One region of the Rhizobium sp. SVR5-2C genome, then DNA from elsewhere that is predicted to be linked to it. Evidence: predicted binding sites of a transcription regulator. Region 1 holds the regulator's gene; the other holds the start of a gene.
What was found. Region 1 encodes LexA, which represses DNA repair genes until DNA is damaged. Its sites were predicted from a motif close to TGTTCNNNNTGTGTTCNG; they were not measured.
Positions count from the first base shown of each region.

Region 2: the regulator LexA is predicted to act here: its motif matches at 2,376-2,393, upstream of ACPYOI_RS17470 (PA0069 family radical SAM protein).

Region 1 is NZ_JBNDHT010000009.1:59,466-63,673, forward strand. Features, by position in the region: gene ACPYOI_RS04545 (ComEC/Rec2 family competence protein) at 1-2,110, shown strand, start outside; gene lexA (transcriptional repressor LexA) at 2,091-2,807, opposite strand; gene ACPYOI_RS04555 (VOC family protein) at 3,014-3,892, shown strand; gene kdsA (3-deoxy-8-phosphooctulonate synthase) at 3,889-4,208, shown strand, end outside.
Region 2 is NZ_JBNDHT010000056.1:27,903-32,110, reverse strand. Features, by position in the region: gene ACPYOI_RS17490 (4-(cytidine 5'-diphospho)-2-C-methyl-D-erythritol kinase) at 1-718, shown strand, start outside; gene moaB (molybdenum cofactor biosynthesis protein B) at 721-1,272, shown strand; gene ACPYOI_RS17480 (hypothetical protein) at 1,320-1,622, opposite strand; gene ACPYOI_RS17475 (glycosyl transferase) at 1,803-2,321, opposite strand; gene ACPYOI_RS17470 (PA0069 family radical SAM protein) at 2,461-3,618, shown strand; gene ACPYOI_RS17465 (ribonuclease HII) at 3,865-4,208, shown strand, end outside.

The DNA.
Region 1 (4,208 bases):
GCTTGCGGCGCTCGCCGTGACGAATCGCAACCGTGAGGTGCTGCGCGCTGTCCTGACGGCGCTTGCGCTCATCCTTTGCGGCATATTGGCCGCGCAATTCGAGACGCGGCGCGCGGCAACGCTGATGCTCGATTCCGCCGTGACCACGACGCTGACCGGCCGGGTCGAGCGGCGGGAAGGCGATGGCCGCGGCGGATGGCGTTACGTTCTATCTGTCCGGGCCACGGAGCAGCCGTTGTTGAAGCGGCCGCCGGCGCGGGTTACCGTCGTTGCACGAGGGCGGAAAGCCGAGTTCGAGACCGGCACCTGGCTGAAGGGCAGGGCGCGATTGACGCCCCCGGCCGGGCCAGCGCTCCCGGGCTTGAACGACTTTGCCGTCAAGACCTATTTTGACGGCATCGGCGCCAACGGCTTTTTCTATGGTGCGCCAGTGCCGGTGCCACCGGGGCAGGAGGACGCTCGAAATTTCGGCGAAAATTGGCTGGAATGGCTCTATCGCCTGCGCAGCAGTATTGGCGATCGCATAAGGTCGATCCTGCCCGGTGACACCGGTGCTTTTGCCGCCGCGCTGGTGACGGACGAGCGCCGGGCAATTTCCAGCGAGACGACAGAGGCACTCCGTCAGTCCGGTCTTGCCCATATCATCGCAATCTCCGGGCTCAACATGGCGCTGTCGGCGGGTATTTTCTTTGTCGGATTCCGTTCGATACTCAGCCTCTTTCCGGGTGTCGCTCAGGCCTATCCGACGAAAAAGATTGCGGCGGCGGGTGCTCTGGCGGCGGTGACGGCCTACTTCTTGATCTCAGGTTTTGCCGTTTCGGCCGAACGCGCCTTCATCATGATGGCAATCATGCTGGTTGCAGTCTTCTTCGACCGGCCCTCCATCAGCCTCCGCAATGTCGCGCTTTCGGCACTCCTCATCATCTCAATCTCGCCCTCCGAAATCATGGGTCCGAGCTTTCAGATGTCCTTTGCCGCCACTCTGGCGCTGGTCGCGGGATATGCGCTTTGGAAGGAGCGGCCGATGCGCGAAAGCCCTTTTTCAAAAATGCGATCGCTTCGGCTGTTGGTTTCCGTTTCCGGTTTTCTCGGCGGAATCCTGCTCACATCCGTCATCGGCGGCTTTTCGACAGCATTGTTCTCGATCGAGCATTTCCACCGGCTGACGGCCTACGGTCTGCCGGCCAACCTCGCGGCCATGCCGATCATTTCCTTCGTCATCATGCCTGCAGGCCTGCTTGCCATGCTGCTGATGCCCTTCGGGCTAGACGTGCTGCCGTGGAAGGTGGTGGGTTTCGGTCTCGATCTCGTAATCGCGGTTGCCAAGACGGTGTCGTCCTGGGGCGGCGACATCGGCGTGGGCAGGCTGCCCGGCTGGTATTTTCCGGCAGCGGTCGCCGGCTTCCTGCTGCTCACGCTGCTGCGCACCCGGCTTAGGCATATGGGAACAGCGATCATCGCCGGTTCAACGCTTGCCGTTGCGCTCATGCCCGGTAGAGCCGCGCCAGATGTCGTGATTGCCGAAGATGGAAGTCTTGTTGCAATCGTCAGGCAATCCGCTCTCGCCTCCAACCGCGAACGCCCGCCGGATTTCATTTTCGACCAGTGGAAACGAGCGCTGGTTATCGATGACCACCGGCCGCCAAAATTGCTTGATACCGCCTCGGCCCCGCCTTCGGCAAAAGACGGGGAGAGATTGAGGCTTTCTCCGACGCAACAGGAAGAAGCAAGAGATGCGATGCGGAACGCCGCTTCGGCAGGCCATTTCACCTGCGTCAAAAAAGCCTGGTGCACGGCAGAGCTCGAGAACGGCTCCATCCTCGCAGTGATCGAAAATGCGGCCTATTTCGGCCCGGCTTGCGACACAGCGGATATCGTCGTGACGCCGGTCAAGCTGCGGTCCGGCACCTGCCGATCCGGAGCAATGCTGTTTACCGGCGAAACCCTGAGGAAAACCGGCGCCGTCGAGTTACGCTTTGGAAACGGCGCCGCAGACGTCACAACCGCTTTCGAAACACTCGACCGCCCCTGGAGCCGGCACCGCGCCTATGATTGGCGCAGTGGCACATTTGCCGGGGATGCGTTGCCGGTTAGTGATAGCGGCGAATGAGGCCGACGAGCTTGCCTTGAACCTTGACGCGGTCCGGCCCGAAGATACGTGTCTCATATGCCGGGTTTGCGGCTTCAAGCGCGATCGAGGCTCCCTTGCGGCGGAACCGCTTGAGGGTCGCTTCCTCGTCATCGACCAGTGCGACAACGATGTCGCCGGGGTTTGCGGTATTTGAATTGCGGATAATGACCGTATCGCCGTCGAAGATGCCGGCGTCGATCATCGAATCGCCCTTGACCTCAAGTGCGTAGTGCTCGCCCGACCCCAGCATATCGGCGGGGACGGTGATGTCGTGGGTATTGTTCTGGATTGCCGAGATCGGCACGCCGGCCGCGATGCGGCCCATGACGGGAACGGAAACAGCACTGTTGTTGTCTTCGTTCGCCGGCTTCGGCGGGGCTGCTACCGGCTGCGGTTTGCCGAGGCTACCCTCGATGACGCTTGGCGAAAAGCCGCGGCGCGGCTGAATGCTCGGGCTGTAGGCCTCCGGAAGCTTGATCACCTCAAGTGCGCGAGCCCGGTTCGGTAGGCGACGAATGAAACCACGCTCCTCAAGCGCCGTAATCAGGCGGTGGATGCCGGATTTGGAGGCGAGATCCAGCGCATCCTTCATTTCGTCGAAGGATGGCGGGACGCCGGATTCTTTCATCCGCTCATGAATAAAGAGGAGAAGCTCCTGTTGTTTGCGCGTCAGCATCGAAGTTTAACCCCAGATTCGTGAAACAAAGCCAGAACAGACACTATATGTTCCATATGTGTTCCGCAAGTACCTAAATTTCGGTAAAACTTTTTCTGAAGTGCATTCATTTTGGGACTTTTTGTTTGCCGGGTCACCGCTTGCAGCTTGCATCGGGGGAACAGGCCGCGCAAATCTGGAGCACTGGAAAAATGGAGACGCGCCCGATGCCTCATCCACTGGATCACCTTGTCCTACCGGTCACGGACATCGACCTGGCGCGCGAGCGGCTGGGAAGGCTGGGATTTACCATTGCGCCAGAGGGCGGCCACCCGTTCGGAACGGAGAACGCTTGCATCTTCTTTGCCGACAAGACCTATCTCGAGCCGCTTGGTATCGAGAATGCGAAGAAATGTGAAACATCCGTGCGCGGGGGCAATGTTTTTGTGGCGCGCGACCAGGCTTTTCGCTTCCGGTGCGGCAATGACGGGTTTTCTGCGGTCGCTTTTAGCACAGAGGATGCGGACGCCGATCATTCTGCCTTCATGAATGCCAGGCAGAGCGGCGGCGACATGCTGGAGTTTTCGCGTCCGATCGAAATGCCGGATGGCTCGCAATCGACCGGCGCCTTCAAGCTCGCTTTTGCGGCCGATCTCAGGGCGCCGGATTTCTTTCTCTTTGCCTGCCAGCGCATCAATGCCTTTCCCGCCAACCATGACGCGCTGGAAAAACACGAAAATGGCGTAGCCGGTATTCGGGAGGTCGTGCTAAGCGCGCCGGAGCCAGAAGCGTTTGGCTCTTTCGTCCAACTGGCGGCGTCCGGGGCAAAGGTAGAGAGCACCAGTTTCGGCCTCGCAGTCACAACTCCCAACGTCAAAATCAGTCTGCTGTCTCAGGAGGGGATGGAAGCCTATTTCGATGTCGCACAGCCGTTGGCCGACAAGGGGCTCCGCGGCAGCGCCATCGTTTTCCGCACCCGAGATATTACCGTGACAGAGGCCCTTCTGGCTGCTAACGGGATGACCTATACACGCATCAGCAACAGAGTTCTGGTGAAGCCTGCGCCCGGCCAGGGTGCAATCTTCGCCTTTGAGGAGACCCCATGAGCAATACCAACTCCGAAGTCGCAGTCGGCGAAGGCGCCGGGCGCGTTGTGTTTTCCAACAGCGGCCGGCTGTCGCTGATTGCCGGTCCCTGCCAGATGGAAAGCCGCGAGCACGCCTTCATGGTCGCCGGCGTTTTGAGCGAACTCTGCAAGAAGCTCGGCATCGGCCTCGTTTACAAGTCGTCCTTCGACAAGGCGAACCGCACGTCGCTTTCCGCCCAGCGCGGCATCGGGCTTGAAACGTCGCTGGAAGTCTTCGCCGATCTGAAAAAGGAGTTCGGTTTTCCGGTGTTGACCGATGTCCATACGGAAGAGCA
Region 2 (4,208 bases), on a different contig from region 1:
GGCCGATGAATTGACGATCAGCGGGCGGTTCGCGCCCGCGCTCGGCATCGACCCAGGCGGCAATCTCGTGCTCAAGGCGCGCGACATGTTGCGGCAAGCGGCACTTGCGCAGGGCGACCATGCGCCACCGGTTCATATCCATCTTGAAAAGAACCTGCCGATCGCCTCCGGCATCGGCGGCGGTTCAGCGGATGCCGCGGCGGCACTGCGTGGTCTCCTGCGGCTGTGGAGCATCCGTCTGCCTGGCGACATTTTGTCGGCGATTGCTGTCAAACTCGGGGCCGATGTTCCCATGTGCCTGACGAGCCGGCCGCTGATTGCGCGCGGGATCGGCGAAAAGATCGAGGCCGTTGCTCTGCCGCCTTTTGCAATCGTGCTCGCCAATCCGCTGAAGGCGGTCTCGACGCCGGAGATTTTCCGACTGCTCACGGAGAAACACAACCCGCCGCTCGATCTTCGAACCGGCGACTGGCTGGCGACGATCGAGGCGAACCGGAACGATCTGGAGCCGCCGGTGCGCAAACTTGTCCCAGAGATCGAACAGGTCTCGACCTTGTTGAAGCAAGCAGGCGCGAAATTTGTCCGCATGTCCGGATCCGGCGCGACGTGCTTCGGCATCTTCGGCTCGATCGAAGCAGCCGAAGCTGCTGCGGCGAAGCTTCACAGCGAACGGCCGGACTGGTATTTCCAGGCAACGGAAACGCTTTCTGGAGACTGATGATGGCGGGTATCGACGAACAGCGGCCTTTCATCCCCGTCGGCATCGCGGTGCTGACCGTTTCGGACACGCGCACGCTGGCGAACGACAAGTCCGGCGACACGCTTGCCGCGCGGATCACCGAGGCCGGTCACAAGCTGATGGATCGCGCCATCGTGCCCGACGACAAGGCGGCCATCGCAGCCCAGGTCAACGCCTGGACGGAAACCGACGGCATCGACGTCGTCATCACCACCGGCGGTACCGGCTTTACCGGCCGGGACGTCACGCCAGAGGCGCTGGAGCCGCTTTTTGAAAAGCGCATGGATGGCTTTTCGGAAGTCTTCCACCGCATTTCCTATGACAAGATCGGCACATCGACGATCCAGTCCCGAGCAACGGCGGGTGTCGCCAAGTCGACCTTCATCTTCGTGCTTCCCGGCTCGCCGGGCGCCTGCAAGGATGCGTGGGACGGCATTTTGAAGGCTCAGCTCGACTACCGCCACATGCCCTGCAATTTCGTGGAGATCATGCCGCGGCTCGACGAGCACCTGAGGCGCGGGACGGCGAAGTAGAACGGCAGGGTTGTTGCCGCAGCGCCAAGGGTAACGGCCTGCGATGGCTATGTGTGCACGCTGGGTAGAGAGGGCATCGTTTGCCACTGCTCGCCCGACAACAAGAAGCAGCTGATGCCGTGATCGTCCGTGATGATCAGCGTCCAGGTGCCGCTCTCAGCAGCATAAACCTCAAGGACTGCGTTGTGGTTGATTTTGCCGACCGCCGTGAGCTTTTCGGAAAAGTTCCTATCCAGGAAATCGATGACCTCGGATCGGCCCGCGCAGGTACGCATCGTCTGCGCCGTTGCCGAATGCGGATGTGCGACCACCAATATTGTCGCGATGACGCCCAGCAGGCCGTGGAACATAGTGCGTAGCACGACGCACCTCCTTTCGCCGGAAACCCGGCAGAAGAGGAGACTTCCGCTGACCTGTTCTGCCGTCCGCCGGCATTCCATGGTCGACCGCCGCGCGGCTAACGCGTCGGCGGCACCATGGAAGAATTATAGCGCAAAATCGTATTGAGCGCCATGTTTGTGCGCCAGCTACTATCGCGCAGCGCGGGCAACCCAGGACGGAATCAGTTCGCTCGAAAGCTGGCGCAGCTTCTGCCCTTTGGCGAATTCCGAAAGATGCATTCCGCTTCTTGCGGTGGCGATCGCCTGCTTTTTCGGCAGGAGGAGCCCGAGTTCCAGCGGCGGTCGCGAACGGCCGACGCGCTCGAAGAACGGGCGCTTATAACCCCGAGAGGCGGTGAAGCGCGCCGGCCCCTTGTTGAGCGAGACATACTCGGCGATCTCGTCTATCCAGCCGGCTTGCGGTCTCGCACCAGGCTCCACGAAAAGCAACCATTCGCCGCGCGCCGCGCGCAATATATCCGTGATATCCCACTGCGAATGAAACCGGCACCCCGCTGCATCCGCCACCCCGGACGTGCCGTCGCGCGAGCCGTGATCAAGTACGACCACGTCGCTTACAAGCCCTTCGACCGCGCCGGCGACCAGCGCCGACAATGTCTGCGCCAGCTCGGGCTCCTGATCCTGGCACTCAAGAACAACCGTCAACATTGCCTATCTATAATGCGGTGCACAAATATTTGCCAGCACCACTTTTCCTCATTTTGTTCTTGCAATGTTCTCCTTTTGCCGATAGGAATTTAATCATCGAAAACGGAAGAAGGCAACGTCTTCGCCGCAGGAGAATCCGATGAACGAACAGTCCCTTGCAGGCCAGGCCGCGTTTGCGCCTGCCAATACGGCAGATATTGCCGAGGCGATGATTGCCTCGTCGGGCCTCCGTGTCGAGGTGGATCGACGCCGCGGCCGCGGGGCCGGATTGAATCCGAGCGGACGTTTCGAGCCGCTGCGCCGCGAGGCTTTCGATGATGGCTGGCAGACTCTTGAAGAGCTGCCGCCCTTCGAGACGGAAGTGCAGATCGAAAAGCCACGCACGGCGATTACACGTAACGAATCGCCGGATGTCCCGTTCGACCGCTCGATCAATCCCTACCGCGGCTGCGAGCATGGCTGCATCTATTGTTTCGCCCGGCCGACCCACGCCTATATGGGGCTTTCGGCAGGTCTCGATTTCGAAGCAAAGCTTTTTGCCAAGCCGGATGCGGCCAAGCTTCTGGAACGTGAGCTTGCCAAGCCGGGCTACAAGCCACGCGTGATCGCGATCGGAACCAATACCGATCCCTATCAGCCGATCGAGAAGGAATGGCGCATCATGCGCCAGATCCTCGAAGTGCTGAACAAGGCGAACCACCCGGTCTCGATCGTCACCAAGTCAGCGCTGATCCTGCGCGACATCGACATCCTGCAGGAGATGGCAGCGAAGGGTTTGGTGCGCGCCTCGCTCTCCGTGACGACGCTCGACCGGAAGCTTGCCCGCACAATGGAGCCGCGCGCTTCGACGCCCGGGCGGCGCCTGGAGGCGATCCGGGCCTTGACGGAGGCGGGTGTTCCGACTTCGGTGATGGCCGCACCGGTGATCCCGGCGCTGAACGATCACGAGCTGGAACGTATCCTCGACGCGGCGAAGGCCGCCGGCGCGCTGGAAGCAGGCTACGTGATCCTGCGCCTGCCGCTGGAGGTCGCTCCGCTTTTTCGCGACTGGCTCTTGCAGAATTATCCGGACCGCTACCGGCATGTGATGTCGCTGGTCCGCTCGATGCGCGGCGGCAAGGACTACGACGCCGAGTTCGGCAAGCGCATGAAAGGCGCCGGACCCTACGCCTGGCAGATCGCCCGCCGCTTCGAGATGGCGACGAAGAGGCTTGGTATGACGAGGCGCAGCATGCCGCTTCGCGACGATCTCTTCGTGCCGCCCGATGGCAGTGGCGTGCAACTGTCGCTCCTCTGAGAGGATACGGCATCGGATACGCGGCGCATGCGCTCGCGTGACGTGCGAAGCTGAGCGGCAAACAAGCCGTTTGAATTGGCAGCCGGGCAAGGCTGCAGGCAGTTAACAGTTACCCAGCAGGAGGCCGCCGCCCTCGGCCCCTGCCGCCGCGGCGGGTCCCCTGCCCTCCCGCGGCCCAAGCCCCCCGGTACGCCGCCCTGATCCGGGGGCTTGCAGGAAATCGGGTTGGCGTGCGAGATTCAGTCCATGAAAGCTCGCACGTCACCCGATTCTCCTCTGCTTTTCGAAGAGGTGCCGCTCGTTCCCGACTTCAAGTTGGAACTGAAGGCACGCAGGGCCGGCCACTGGCCGGTCGCAGGCGCCGACGAAGCAGGGCGCGGCCCCCTTGCCGGGCCGGTCGTTGCCGCCGCCGTCATTCTCAATCCGAAGCGCATCCCCGAAGGGCTGAATGATTCCAAGCAGCTTTCGGCGCAAAGGCGCGAAGAGCTCTTCGTACAGATCCTGGCAACGGCGACTGTTTCGATCGCATCGTCCAGTGCCACGCGGATAGACCTCACGGACATCCGCAAGGCAAGCCTCGATGCGATGCG